3 regions of the Pseudomonas xantholysinigenes genome follow, and region 1 is predicted to be linked to each of the others. Evidence: riboswitches for the same ligand, from Rfam matches in the RefSeq annotation. Region 1 holds a riboswitch; each other region holds the start of a gene.
The links. Region 1 has a riboswitch for cobalamin ahead of HU772_RS12200 (ABC transporter ATP-binding protein). Riboswitches for the same ligand answer to the same signal wherever they lie in the genome.

Region 2: it holds a riboswitch for cobalamin, as region 1 does, so the genes downstream of both, HU772_RS15005 (TonB-dependent receptor) here and HU772_RS12200 (ABC transporter ATP-binding protein) in region 1, are expected to answer to the same signal.
Region 3: it holds a riboswitch for cobalamin, as region 1 does, so the genes downstream of both, cobW (cobalamin biosynthesis protein CobW) here and HU772_RS12200 (ABC transporter ATP-binding protein) in region 1, are expected to answer to the same signal.

What each region holds. Positions count from the first base shown of each region.
Region 1 covers NZ_CP077095.1:2,720,587-2,725,250, forward strand. The annotation lists gene HU772_RS12190 (FecCD family ABC transporter permease) at 1-596, opposite strand, end outside; gene HU772_RS12195 (ABC transporter substrate-binding protein) at 593-1,555, opposite strand; gene HU772_RS12200 (ABC transporter ATP-binding protein) at 1,552-2,322, opposite strand; cobalamin riboswitch at 2,447-2,628, opposite strand; gene HU772_RS12205 (SEN1982 family lipoprotein) at 2,699-3,328, opposite strand; gene ppk2 (polyphosphate kinase 2) at 3,553-4,374, shown strand; gene HU772_RS12215 (hypothetical protein) at 4,376-4,664, opposite strand, start outside.
Region 2 covers NZ_CP077095.1:3,382,623-3,387,286, reverse strand. The annotation lists gene HU772_RS15005 (TonB-dependent receptor) at 361-2,481, opposite strand; cobalamin riboswitch at 2,592-2,796, opposite strand; gene HU772_RS15000 (GNAT family N-acetyltransferase) at 2,939-3,508, opposite strand; gene HU772_RS14995 (carboxymuconolactone decarboxylase family protein) at 3,587-3,931, opposite strand; gene lpxO (lipid A hydroxylase LpxO) at 4,074-4,664, opposite strand, start outside.
Region 3 covers NZ_CP077095.1:3,216,867-3,221,530, reverse strand. The annotation lists gene cobM (precorrin-4 C(11)-methyltransferase) at 1-523, opposite strand, end outside; gene HU772_RS14250 (cobalamin biosynthesis protein) at 553-945, opposite strand; gene HU772_RS14245 (CbtA family protein) at 963-1,655, opposite strand; gene HU772_RS14240 (CbtB domain-containing protein) at 1,666-1,851, opposite strand; cobalamin riboswitch at 1,954-2,122, opposite strand; cobalamin riboswitch at 2,183-2,362, shown strand; gene cobW (cobalamin biosynthesis protein CobW) at 2,463-3,530, shown strand; gene cobN (cobaltochelatase subunit CobN) at 3,534-4,664, shown strand, end outside.

The DNA.
Region 1 (4,664 bases):
CCCAGCCCGCCAAGCATCCAGAACATCACCGAGCTCGCCGCATGGGGATCACCGGTGTACAGCAGCAGGTTGGCCAGCGCCATCACCACGAATGACACCGCGACCCCGGCCAGCAGCAGCTGTTCGCTGTCCAGGCGCCCACGTCGGCTGGCCACGCCAAGGACCAGCAGCATGCAGCCCAGGGCGCCGAGAAATGCCGCCAGCGGCAAGCTCAGCACCCCGGCGAAAGGGCCAAGGTAGAGCACCACCAACACCGCGCCCAGCACCGCCCCCGAACTCACCCCCAGCAGGTGCGGGTCGGCCAGAGGGTTGCGGGTCACTGCCTGCAGGGCACAGCCGACCAGCGCCAACCCGGCGCCGACCAGGGCGCCGAGCAGCACCCGTGGCGCACGGATCTGCCAGACGATCTGGGCCTGGCCGCGGCCGAGGTCCGCCGCCTGGGCCAGGCCCAGTTGCTGCAGGACGATTTCCAGCACCTTGGCGGCCGGCACCTGGGCCGCGCCGAACCCCAGCGACAACAGGCACGAGCCCAGCAACGCGGCGCTCAGGGCCAGAAGCAACAGGCGATAGGCCGTGGGTTGGCGCAGCGGATTCATGGCTGCGCTCCGGCAAACTGCTGTGGCTGCAATGCCCGGGCGAGTGTTTCGATGGCGGCGGCGTTTTCCACCGACGGTGTCACCTGCAGGTACGACAGCACCACGAAACGCCGCTCGCGAATCGCCGTGACTGCGCCCAGTGCCGGGTGCTGGAGTAGGTAGTCACGTTTCTGCTGCCACGAGGTCGGCCCGTAGTCGACGATGACGATGACCTGCGGATCGCGTTCAACCACGCTTTCCCAGCTGACCTCGGTCCAGCTGGCCTGCACGTCGGCCATGACATTGCGCCCGCCGGCGCTGTCGATCAGCGCCTGGGGCATGCCCAGGCTGCCGGAGGTGGTGGGGCGATCCTCGCCGCTGTCGTAGAGAAATACCCGCGGCCTGGTCTGTACCGAGGCCATCGCAGCGCTGACGCGCGCGACACGCTGGCGCAACGCGGCGATCAGCGTATCGGCCCGCGCGCTGACGCCGAAGATCCGCCCGAGGTTGCCCAGGTCGGTGTAGAGGTCCTCGAGACTCGCCGGGTGCCAGGGCATGATCCGCGAGCAGGATTCGCTCAACTCGTAAACCGGGATGCCGAACGGCGCCAGGCGCTGCGGCGTGAGCGGCCCGCCCACCTGCATGCCATAGCTCCAGCCGGCGAACAGCAAGTCGGCGTCGACGTCCAGCAGGTTCTCCACCGAAGGGTAGCGCGGCGCCAGCTCCGGTAGGCCATGCAACGCCTCGCGCAGTGCCGGGTCGAGGCTTTTCCAGCCGCTGATGCCGCTGTAGCCGACCATGCGTTCGCGCAGCCCAAGGGCCAGGAGCATGCCGGTCAGGTTGACATCGTGGCTCACCGCCCGCTGCGGTGGTTGGGTGAAGGTGACTGCGCGGTCGCAACTGCGCACGGTCACGGGGAAGCTGTCCGCCATGGTGCACAGGGGCAGGCAGGCGAGCAGTAAAACAAGCCAGGGTTTCATGCGTGACGGATCCAGGTAATGCGTGGGTGATCGCCAATGGGATGCCGGTCGACCAGGGCGTGAACGCCAAATACCTCGGCCAGGCACTGTTCGGTCAGGACCTCGGCGGGCGTGCCGTGGTTGACCAGGCGACCCTGCTCGATCAGGTACAGCCGATCGCAGAAGGCCGCGGCCAGGTTGAGGTCATGGAAGCTGGCCAACAGGCCCAGGCCACTACCGCGCAGGTGCTGCAGCAATGCCAGTTGATGGCGTGGGTCGAGGTGGTTGGTGGGTTCGTCGAGAATCAGCAGGCGCGGCTGCTGGGCCAGCGCCCGGGCCAGCAGCACACGCTGCTTCTCGCCGCCGGACAAGCTGGCGAACGCCTGCGTGGCGCGTTGCAGCAGGTTCAACTGGCGCATGGCAGCGTCCACTGGTGCGCCAGGGCCATCGCCGTCGAGCCAGCCCAGGTGCGGGGTGCGGCCCATGGCGACGACATCGCGCACGCTCAGGCCGAAGTCTTCGGGAAACTCCTGGAGCATCACCGCCACGCGCCGGGCCAGCCAGCGCGGTGGATGCCGCCAGATATCCTCGCCGTCGAGCAATACCCGGCCGCTGCGTGGCCGGCTGAAACGATAGGCGCAGCGCAGCAGGCTGGTCTTGCCACTGCCATTGGGGCCGATCAGGCCGACGAATTCACCGGGGCGCACCTCGAGGTCGATCGCTGCCAGCAGGTCGGGCGCGCCGGGGGACGGCGACCAGTGCAGGTGTTCGAGGCGCAGGAGGGGCACAGGCATGAACAGACACCAGGACGGGAGGAATGAACCCGACGGTGACGGTGGCTGGCAGCCGCGCAGGCGGCAGGGCGCCTGGCACACTCAGCGCACCCGCCCTCCGCGGGAATGGCCATGGGCGAATCAGGCCGGTCTCCGGGCTTGCGAGGGTCGTCGGGCATTCACCTTCCCATGCTCGGGGCACAGTGGTCTGTCGAATGCCTGGCTCGCTTACCGTTGCGGGGGCAGCGCCGGACTTCCCGCCAGGGGCGAGGCACCGGCTTCCCGTTTAACCCCAGGCGCTGCGGCCTGGGACACCTGAAAGCAGGGGCGCATCTGAGCATTTATGCCGGGGTGAGTCAATGCGCCGAGGTTCAGGGGCGTCTGCGCAGGTTCAATTGGCCAGCAGCCGCTCGTGGACCCAGCCTTGCGCGGTGAGCACCATAGCGCGGGTTTCTTCCAGGGGCTTGCTGGCACTGGCAAGCGCCTGGTCGAGGCCGGTGATCCCGGCCTGGATCGCGCTGTCGGCGGCCCAGGCTGGCAGCTCGTTGATCCGGTAACTGTAGGTGACCTGCGTTTGCCGGCGCCCCTGCTGTTCGCCGGGCACGCTGAAGCCCTTGATGGCGGTGACCTCGGCCTTGCCGAAGCACAGGCCGCCGATGTTCCCGGTCTTGCCCTGGCGAGCATCGGCCTTATAGTAGCGGCGGCCCTCGTCGGTGAGGTCGTAGGCGTAGTAGATGTCGGTGCGCGCCGGTTGCCACAGGCGCTCGGGGACTTCGGTGCGGCTGATCTCGCGTTCACTGACCACGCCGACCTGGGCCAGGGCATGCAAGGCCTTGTTGGTGCCCTCGACATCGAAGTCGCGGGTGCGGGTGGGAAAGGCGCTGATCACGAAGCAGTAGGGGTACTGGGTGTCGAGGTAGGCCTGGGCCGCCTGGCGCAGCTCGGCTTCGCTGGGCTGCTGGCCGTCCGAGCAGCCGACCAGGCTCGCCAGCAGGGCCGGGGCAATGAGCTTCCTGTCCATCGTAGGGCTTCCTTGAATTGCCGATCACGGGTAGGGCGCTGGGATTAGAACCCGCGCGGCAGAGCGTCCGCAATCGTGGCAAGACGACATATCGACGGGCTTGTGCGGCGGTTGGCAGTTGGTGCCCGGCGCGCCACCGGTGACTGCCCGGCAATTTGCCCATGCTCATCCATACTGCTCTGATCCGCCCCGCGTCGTCGGGGCCTGACGGGGAGGAGCATGCGATGGCCAAGAACGCCGGCAGCAAACGCAAGCGGGACAGCGCCGCGGAAAAACTCGGGCGCAAGCCCTATGACGCCGAGCTCAAGCGCCTGCACACCGAGCTGGTGAAGCTGCAGCAGTGGGTGGTCGCCAAGGGGCTCAAGGTGTGCATCGTCTTCGAGGGCCGCGATGGCGCTGGCAAAGGCGGCACGATCAAGGCCATCACCGAGCGGGTCAGCCCACGGGTGTTCCGCGTGGTGGCGCTGCCAGCACCGACCGAGCGGGAAAAGACCCAAATGTACGCCCAGCGCTACCTGACCCACCTGCCGGCGGCCGGCGAGGTGGTGATCTTCGATCGCAGTTGGTACAACCGCGCCGGGGTCGAGCGGGTCATGGGGTTCTGCAGCGACGAGCAGGCGCGCAAGTTCCTCACCGTGGTGCCGATGTTCGAGCGGATGATGGTCGAGTCGGGGATCATCCTCATCAAGTACTGGCTTGAAGTCAGCGCCCAGGAGCAGACCCGCCGCCTGCAGGACCGTATCAACGACGGGCGCAAGCTGTGGAAGCTGTCGCCGATGGACGTCAAGTCGTACACCCGCTGGGACGACTACACCCGCGCCCGCGACGACATGTTCGCGGCCTCCGACTCGTCCTGGGCGCCTTGGTACATGGCCCGCTCGGAAGACAAGCGCAAGGCGCGGTTGAACATCATCAGCCATCTGCTGCAGCAGATCCCCTACAAGGACCTCAGCCACGAACACCAGGTGGCGCTGCCCAAGCGCGGCAAGATCGGCAAGTACAAGGCCCAGCCTTACCCGTTCAAGATGGTCGCCGAGCGGTTTTGAATCATAGGTAGTGGGCGTTGATGTATGCGCTGATCTGGCGGCCGGCAGACTCGGAATATTCAAACGTCAGCTGGCCATCGGTGACACGGTACTCGATGGGCGGCGTTTGCGAGCGAACGATGATCGAGGCCAATGCAGCGCCGCCGTGCTTGAAGTTGTCGACGAAAACGAAACACCCCCAGTTGATGTCTTCCTGCATCGACGGATCGCCCTTGCGCGCCGAGGGGTGGGCAAAAGGCGGAATTTCGATGTGGTCGTGGCGTGTGACCTCGTCCTCTTCAGCGCTCTTG
Region 2 (4,664 bases), 660 kb from region 1:
CACCGCGTCGCTTGGTTCGCGGGTAAGCCCGCTCCCACAGGTGTGGTGCATGCCATGAAACCGGCGCAGCCGGTGCCAGGCACCGCGTCGCTTGGTTCGCGGGTAAACCCGCTCCCACAGGTGTAGCGCATGGCTTGATGCCGGCGCGGTCCCTGTGGGAGCGGCTTCAGCCGCGAACACCGGCGTAGCCGGTGCCAGGCACCGCGTCGCTTGGTTCGCGGGTAAGCCCGCTCCCACAGGTGTGGTGCATGCCATGAAACCGGCGCGGTTGCTGTGGGAGCGGCTTCAGCCGCGAACACCGGCGTAGCTGGTGCCAGGTTTGCCTGCAATATCGCATGGCGAGGGTTCGAGGCCGTGGCCTTAGAAGCTGTAGTCCAGCGTGGCGAAATACGACCGCGGCGCGCCCAGCAACCATTGCTCGCCGCTGTAGCTGGACTGGGCGTACTGGCGGTCGAACAGATTGTTCAGTTGCAGGCCCAGGCGCACATCGGGCAGCACTTGCCAGCCGAGGTTGGCGTCGACCACGGTGTAGCCCGGTACCTGGGCGTCGTTGGCGGCACTGGTGTAGCGTGCGTCCACATAGCGCAGGCCGATGCCGGCGTCGACCGCCTGGCCGAAGCCTTTGCTCAACCACAGGTTGGCGGTTCGGTGCGGGACATCTTGCGGGCGATTGCCGGCTCGGTCGTAGACAACGCCACCGCTGCGTTGCAGGAAATCATCGTACTTGGCCCGCACCAACGCGGCGTTGGCCGACACCTGCCACTGGTTGCCCAATGCCAATTCCAGGCTCGCTTCGAGCCCATCGGAAGTCTGCTGGCCGGCTTGCTGGCTGCGCTTGGAGACCACGTCATAGACCGGCAACTTCTTCTTGACGATGTGGTACGCCGCCAGCGTCCACTCGCCACGTCCGTCCCAGAAGCGCTGTTTCAAGCCCAGTTCGGTCTGCTTGGCTTCGGTCAGTTCCAGGCGGTCTTCCGGTCGCAGGGTCAGCAGGTCGCCGACGCCGTCCTCGCTGGTGGAGTACTGGCCGTACAACGACAGATCGTCGGTGGCCGCGAACACCAGCCCAGCGCGCCAGTTACCGCCGCGCAGGCTGCGGTCGTTGCGGGTGCCGTCGACGAGGTTGTCGCGATCGATATGGTTCTGGTCGCGGCGCACGCCGGTCACCAACGACAGGCGCTCGGTGAGTTGCGTTCGGTTTTCGGCGAAAAGCGCAAAGGTGCTGGTTTTGGACAGCATCTGCGGGCGCAGCGGCGAGCCACTGTGGAAACCGCCGGGGGTGGGCTGCCAAGGGTCGAGTGGGTCACTGCCGTCGTCGTTGTAGGGCGAGTTGCTGTCGACATTGAAGCGAATCTTGTTGTACTCCGCCCCGACCACGGTCTTGCTGGCCAGGCCGAACAGCGCGTGATCGAAGGTGAAGCTCTGGCGGTCGCCGATCTGTTCCTGGTTGTGCTTGATTTCCAGGAAGCTGGCGCGCCCGACCAACCCGCTGTCGGCATCCCAGGCGTACTCCTCGGCATTGCGCCAGTGGCGGCGGCTCTTGATGTAGTACAGCTGGTTGCTGGCGCTGAGGCTGTCGTTGATCTGCCAGTCGCTGTTCAGCCGCGTCCACTCGTCGTGGTAGCGCTGCTGGTCGTTGCTGACGTTGTAGTTCTTCTTGCGCAGGCTGCCGCGCAGGTGGCCGTCGATCAGTGGGGTGCCGTAGTAGTTGGCCGGCTGCGCGTCGCCGCGCTCGTGGGACAAGGTGAAGCTCAGGTCGTCGGTGGCGTCGAAACGCAGCGCGGCCGACAGCGCCAGGCTGCGCGAGTCGGTGCGGTCGACCCAGCCGTTGCTGGCCTGCTGGTTGAGGGTGAGCCGGTAGCTCAGGCGTTCGCTCAGGCTGCCACCGCTGTCCAGGCCCAGCTGCTGGCGGTCCCAGGAACCGTAGCCCAGGCGCAGGTGGTTGCGGATGTCGCCGTCGAAAGGCTTTTTCGGGATCACGTTGACCACCGCGCCAGTGGCGCCTTCGCCATATAGCACCGAAGCCGGGCCGCGGATTACATCGATGCGCTCGACCATCCACGGGTCGACCGGGTAGGTCAGGGTGCCGGCGCCGGCGTACAGGCGCGAGCCATCGAACAGGGTCATCACCGAGCTCTGGCCGCTGAAGCCGCGGGCCGACAGGCCGGTGCCACCGTCGCCCGGCGTGCCGATGAAGGTGATGCCCGGTGAGCGGGTCACGGCATCCTGCACGGTCTGGTTGTTGCGCCCGAGGATCTGCGCTTCGCTCAGCGTGCTGGTGCTGGCCGGTGTTTCCAGGGCGCTGAGGTTCAGGCGCGAGCCGGCCTGGGTTGGGGTGGCCAGGTCGACCACCTGCGGGTCGCGGTTGTCGGTGATCGCCGTGGAGGGCAGGGTGAGGCTACCGGGCTGTTCATCGGCCAGGGCCGGGATCGAGACGGCGAGGCACGCCGCCAGGGTGTGAAGCTTGTTGAATCGGGACATGTCGTTCCACTGCTGCAGGAATGAATGGATCCCGGTGGAAGAACACGCAAAGGCGAACCGCGTAGGCAGGCGCGCACGCGGATACCGGCCTGCGCCCGCCCACCGCGGGTTGCCAAGTGAAGCCTCAGGCCGGTCTCCGGGCTTGCGAGGGTCGTGAAGCCTTCACCTTCCCATGCCGAGGCACAGTGGTCTGTCGAAGGGTTCGCTCGCTTACCGTTGCGGGGGCAGCGCCGGACTTGTCGTGGGGACGACTCACCGGCTTCCCGTTTCACCTTGCGCGCGGCGGCGCAGGGCACCTGAAACTGGCGCGCATCTGACCATCGAAGCGCCAGGGAGTCAATCGTTTGAGTGAATGGCGCCTCTGTGACTCATACCATGCGCTGCCCCTGTGGCAGCGGATTGATCGGGGCGTCGAACCGCCACGAAGCAGGCAATGCGGTGCCATGTGCTGTGTCGATCAGCGACCGCGCCGACGCGACACCCGCGCCTCGATGTTCTTGCGGCCAATCAGCAGTGGCGGTTTTTCCACCACCGGTTCGTCGGCCAGCCACTTGTACATCACCAGGCAGTCCACCAGGCCCAGTTCGGCATGGCGATAGGCCTTGGGCAAGCGCCCGACGGTGTCGAAGCCAAGCTTGTGCCACAGCGCCACGGCCACTTCGTTGGTCGCCACCACCGAGTTGAACTGCAGGGCCAGGAAGCCCTCCTGGCGGGCGAGTTTCTGCGAGTGCTCGCACATCAACCGGGCCACGCCGCGACCTCGGGCAGATTCGCCGACCATGTAGCCGCAGTTGCCCACATGCGCGCCGGGGCCGCCGGCATTGGCCTTGAGAAAGTACGAGCCGAGCAGTTCGCCGTCTTCCTCGGCCACCAGCGTGCGCAGCGGTGTTTCCAGCCACAGCGCGCGGGCGCGCTCGAGGTCGAGCCCGGGGTCGAAGGCGTAGGTCTGGCGGGCCTGGACAATGGCCTGGAAGGTGGGCCAGAAGCGTTGGAAATCTTCCGGGGTCATGGGGCGGATCTGGATCATGGCGGTTCCTGCGGGTACTGAGCCGCTCAGTCTGGGCGGCGCGGCGCCGCCGCGCAAGGGCGGCGACGCCTGGCCGGGTCAGGCGCCGGACTTGCCCACGGCATCCAGGGCCCGGGCCGAGTAGACCAGCGCGGCGCCAGCGTTCATCGCCACCGCCACGCCCAGGGCCTCGGCGATTTCCTCGCGGGTGGCGCCGTGCTTGACCGCCTGCTGCGAATGCACGGCGATGCAGCCGTCGCAGCGGGTGGTGACAGCCACGGCCAGGGAGATCAGTTCGCGGGTCTTGGCATCGAGGTGGTTGGTCTTGGCGCCGGCACCGCTGGCGGTCATGTAACCGGCCACGGTATCGGGAGAAAGGTGCTTGAGATCGCCGATGCCGGCCATCAACTGCTTACGGTAGGCGTCCCAGTCCATCATGCTCATCGTGTTCACCTTGTCAGGTTGGCAACAGGAGCTTTCAGGCTAGTCGAAAGTGGGCTGTTCGGGAGGCGGGACAGGGGCGACGCGAAGGTCGCCGGCAAGGCCGGCTCCTACGCGCGGGTAGGAGCCGGTTTGCGCAGGGCGATCAGATGTAGATGAAGACCAGTACCAGCGCCGCGACCACGGCCCACTTTTCCAGGTAGTAGCGGGTGCGGTTGCGCTTTTTCATGGCCTTGCCGCGTTCACGAATCTTGTAGATGCGGGTGAACAGGCGGTTGATGCCGCCGGTCTTGTCGCTGGCGTCGTTGGGCGCGGCGGCGGCGGCCATGACGTTGCGGCTGAACCAGCGGTTGAAGGCGCTCGCCCAGCGGTACTTGAGCGGGCGCTCGACGTCGCAGAACAGGATGATGCGGTTGTGCTCGGTGGTGTTGGCCGCGTAGTGGATGTAGGTCTCGTCGAACACCACGCCTTCGCCGTCGCGCCAGGAGTACTTCTCTCCGTCGACGTCGATGTAGCAGCCGTCATCGTTGGGGGTATCCAGGCCCAGGTGGTAGCGGTAGGAGCCGGCGTATGGGTCGCGGTGGCGCACCAGCTTGGCGCCTGGCGGCAGGGTAGCGAACATCGCCGCCTTGACCGAGCCGATGCCTTGCAGCAGTTCAGTGGTGCGCGGGCACAGGGTCATCGCCGAAGGGTGGCTCTCGCCGTACCACTTCAGGTAGAAGCGCTTCCAGCCGGT
Region 3 (4,664 bases), 500 kb from region 1:
GTTCATCGACGATCCTTGGCAGGTGCTTGACCCCCAGGTGGATGGCCAAGGTGCTGCCGTGCCGGGCCAGGTCGGCCAGTTGTTCGCCGGGCGGCATCGGCGAGCTGTCGCCGTAGCGGGTAAGGATGACGGTCTGGGCGACGTCCGGCAGGGTTAGTTCGCAGCCTAGCAGTGCGGCGCTGGCGGCGGTGGCGGTGACCCCAGGGATGATCTGGTAGTCGATGCCCAGTGCCCGCAAATGACGAATCTGTTCGCCGATGGCGCCATACAGGCTGGGATCGCCACTGTGCACTCGGGCCACGTCCAGGCCCTCGGCATGGGCCTGGCGCATGGCGTCGATGATCTGCTCCAGGTGCAGTTCCGCGCTGTTGAGCACTGTCCGTGCGCTATGGCCTTCGAGTACCGCCGGCGGGACCAGGGAGCCTGCGTAGATGATGACCGGACACTGGCGAATCAGGCGCTGGCCCTTGACCGTGATCAGTTCCGGATCGCCGGGGCCGGCGCCGATGAAGTAGACCGTCATGGCGGCTCCTTGCAGATAATGAAGGCGGATTATCCGCCGAACGCCAGTGCCAGGGTAGCGCCGGCAAGGACTTGCCGTGGTACCTGCAGCCTGGGTTGCGACGACGCGCGCGAGGCCAGGGCCAGCGCGGCGCTTTCGGCCACGCCCCAGCAACCGGTCTGGGCAAAGGCGATGGCCGAGCGTTGGCTGAGCAAGGGTTCGAAGGCGAGCAGGTGCGTGGCGTCGAAACAGACGAAGGGCACGCCGAGTCGCTCGGCCAGGGCCAGCAGGCCCGGCTCGCGGGCCTTGGTGTCGATGCTGGCGATGGCGCGCAGGGCCGAATGGGGCAGGGCATGGTTGGCCAGGGTTCTGCGCAACAGCACCGCCAGGGTCTCGACGGGGCAGCCACGGCGACAGCCGAAGCCCGCGTACAGCGCGGGCACTTGGCTGAGCTCGTGCATCAGGCCTGGCGGGCGCGGCGGAACAGCCAGGCGCTGAGCAGGCTCAGGGCCAGCCAGAACGCGGCGTTGGTCAGCCACGAAGCGATCTTGAACTGAGTGGCCAGGGCTTCCGGCGCGAGGCTTTCATGCACCGCAGGCTGCGGTGCGCCGACCACATGGGGGGCTACCAGCAAGACCACACCCAGGGCCTTGAGCAGCCAATGCCGGCCAAACACCAGCAAGGCCAGGCCGGCTGCCGTGGCGGCTGCGGTGCCGATCCACCAGGTCTGGCGCTGGCCGAGGTCGGCGGCCGCGGTCCCGGGTAGCTCGGGAGGCAGGCCCAGAGTCGGCGCCAGGCAGAACACCGCGAAGCCAGCCAGGCCCCACAGCGCACCCGTGGCGGTACGGCCTGGCTCGCGCAGGCTGTACAACGCGGCGAGGATCAGGGCGAAGCCGACTGCCACCACCAGGTTGCCGCCGGTGGTCGACAGCACGCGCTGCCAGCCATCTTCCGGCGCCCAGGCCTCGGCACTGTGCTCATGGCTGTGGCCGGGGGCCTCGTCGTGTTCGTGATGTTCGGCGACTGGGCCGGCGTTCTCGAAGGTTTCCGCCTGGAGAATCAGCGGGGCGACCCAGAAACTTTGCAGCAGGGTCAGCAGCAGGGCGGCCAGCAGCCCGCTGAAACCCGCGGTGCGGGCGATGCGCGTAATCATGCGGGCGTACTCAGTGGCAGGGGAAGGCGGCGCTGTGGCGGGTGTCGTGGGCGGCGTTGTGCACCGCTTCGATGTGCGAGAAGCCCGCGAAGTACACCAGGCACAGGCCCAGCAGGCTGGCACCCACGGCGACGAGCATGCGCTGGCTGAGGCTGACGGGGGTGGCGAGGCTGTGTTTGGCACTGGTGATGGGCATGACGCGTTCCTCTGCTGCTTTTGTTTTGGGCAACGGGCAAGCGCGACGCCCCCGGGCGCGGAGGGCCCAGGGCAAGCGACAGCACCCGCCCACCGCGGGGTTGTTCATCGAGCACCACAGGCCGGTCTCCGGGCTGGCGAGGCGGAGCAGGGCTCCGGTCGCTTACCGTTGCGGGGGCAGCACCGGCTTTGTCGGGGCTTGGTTCCAAGGCCGCGCGACGCACCGGTTTCCCGTTTCACCCCAATGGGGCACCTGAGGGCAGTGCGCTAGCAAATCACGGGGCGTAGCCGGCGTCAATCGCGGCGGCGGTTGACCGCTGTCGGGTGGATGCGTAGCCTTGCCGCTTCGAGGTTCTCAGGCCTGGCCTGAGCTAAGACGGGAACGCGGTACAAGCCGCGGCTGCCCCCGCAACTGTAAGCACTGAAAGGTTCGGCACAGGCCACTGCGCAGGCGCGCGGGAAGGCGCCGGACGGGTGCAAGCCAGGAGACCTGCCTCGCGACGTTTTCGACTTTCAACCGGGCGGGGTGATCCGGTGGCGAACGCGCCCGGCCAGCATGGCCGCGGCCGCCGTCCCGCATGCCCGCGCCATAGCCGCCAAGGGCAACGCGACATGAAAACACTGGCCAAGCTCCCCGTCACCATCGTCACCGGCTTCCTCGGCTCGGGCAAGACCACCTTGCTCCGCCACATGCTCGACAACGCCCAAGGCCGCCGTATCGCGGTGATCGTCAATGAATTCGGCGAGCTGGGCATCGACGGCGAGATCCTCAAGCAGTGCAGCATCGGCTGCACCGAGGAAGAGGCGCTCGGCCGAGTCTTCGAGCTGGCCAACGGCTGCCTGTGCTGCACCGTGCAGGAAGAGTTCTTCCCGGTGATGCGTGAGTTGGTGGCGCGCCGTGGCGACCTCGACCATATCCTGATCGAAACCAGCGGCCTGGCCCTGCCCAAGCCTTTGGTGCAGGCCTTCCAATGGCCGGAAATCCGCAACGCCTGCACCGTCGATGCGGTGATCACCGTGGTCGATAGCCCGGCCGTGGCCGCTGGCACCTTCGCCGCCTACCCGGACCAGGTCGACGCGCAGCGCAAGCTCGACCCCAACCTGGATCACGAGTCGCCGCTGCACGAGCTGTTCGCCGACCAGTTGGCCAGCGCCGACCTGGTGGTGCTGAACAAGGCCGACCTGATCGACGCCGCCGGCCTGGCCAAGGTGCGTGCCGAGGTGGCCGAGGAACTGCCGCCGGCGGTCAAGGTGATCGAGGCCAGCAGTGGCCGCCTGCCGCTCGACGTGCTGCTGGGCGTGGGGGCCGAATCCGAGGCGCATATCGACGGTCGCCGCACCCACCACGATTCGCACCACGACGGCGATGATCACGACGATCACGATCATGATGCCTTCGACTCGATCTCCATCGATCTGCCCGAGGCCGACGAAAGCCTGCTGCTCGATGCCCTGACCCAGCTGGTCGGCGAATTCGGCATCCTGCGCGCCAAGGGTTTTGCCGCCATTCCCGGCAAGCCGATGCGCCTGCTGATCCAGGGCGTGGGCACGCGTTTCGACAAGCACTTCGACCGCGCCTGGCGCAGCGACGAGCCGCGCATCACCCGCCTGGTGCTGATCGGTCAGGACCTCGACGCCGTGCAACTGGAAGCGCGCCTGCGCCAGGCCCTGGGCGCCTGACCCATGCACCTGCTGCGGACCCAGCCCGGCGGCTTCGTGCCGGACGACAGCATCGCCGACCTTGGCCAGACCCCCGCCGAGCTGGTGATTCTCTGCAGCGGCGACTCCCACCTGGCACTGCTCGCCGAAACCGCCGAGCAGTTGCCAAACGATTTTCCCAGCGTACGCCTGGCCAACCCTATGCAGGTGCAGAACCACGCCTCGGTCGACCTGTATGTCGACCAGGTGCTGCGCCATGCCAAGGTGATCCTGGTGTCGCTGCACGGCGGCGTCGGCTACTGGCGCTATGGCGTAGAACAACTGGTGGCGCTAGCCAGTCGTGGCGTGCAGCTGATCCTGGTGCCGGGCGACGACCGCCCGGACCCGGAACTCACCGATCTGGGCACGGTGCGTGGTGCCCAGGCAGAACGCCTGTGGCACTACCTGCGCCAAGGCGGCAAGGCCAACGCGATCAACCTGTTCAACTGCCTGGCCAGTCAATGGCTGGGGCGTGACTACGCCTGGGAAGAGCCCCAGCCGCTGCCGCGCACGGCGGTCTATCACCCGTCACGGCCCAGTGCCCAGTTGCAGGATTGGTACGGCGAGTGGAACCCCGAGTACCCGGTGGCACCGCTGCTGTTCTACCGCTCGCACCTGCAGGCGGCCAACACGGCGTTCATCGATGTGTTCTGCCAGCGCTTGCAAGCGTGCGGGCTCAATCCGTTGCCGATCGCCGTGGCCAGCCTCAAGGAGAGCGCCTGCCTGGGGCAGGTCGAAGCCTGGCTCGATGAGGTGCAGGCCGAGGTGGTGATCAACACCACCGGCTTTGCCCTGTCCAGCCCCGAGCAACCCAACCTGAGGCCGCTGCGTCGCGACGTGCCGGTGTTGCAGGCCATCTGCGCCCAGGACAACCAGCCCGGTTGGGAGCAGAGCGAGCAGGGCCTGGGCGCGCGCGACCTGGCCATGCACATCGCCTTGCCCGAGCTGGACGGGCGCATCATCACGCGCCCGGTGAGTTTCAAGGACCTGGCCTGGCGCAGCGAGCGCAGCCAGTCCGACGTGGTCTGTTACCGCGCCCACCCCGAGCGCATGGACTTCGTCGCCGAACTGGCGCGGCGCTGGGTGACGCTGGCGCGCCTGGACAACCAGGAAAAG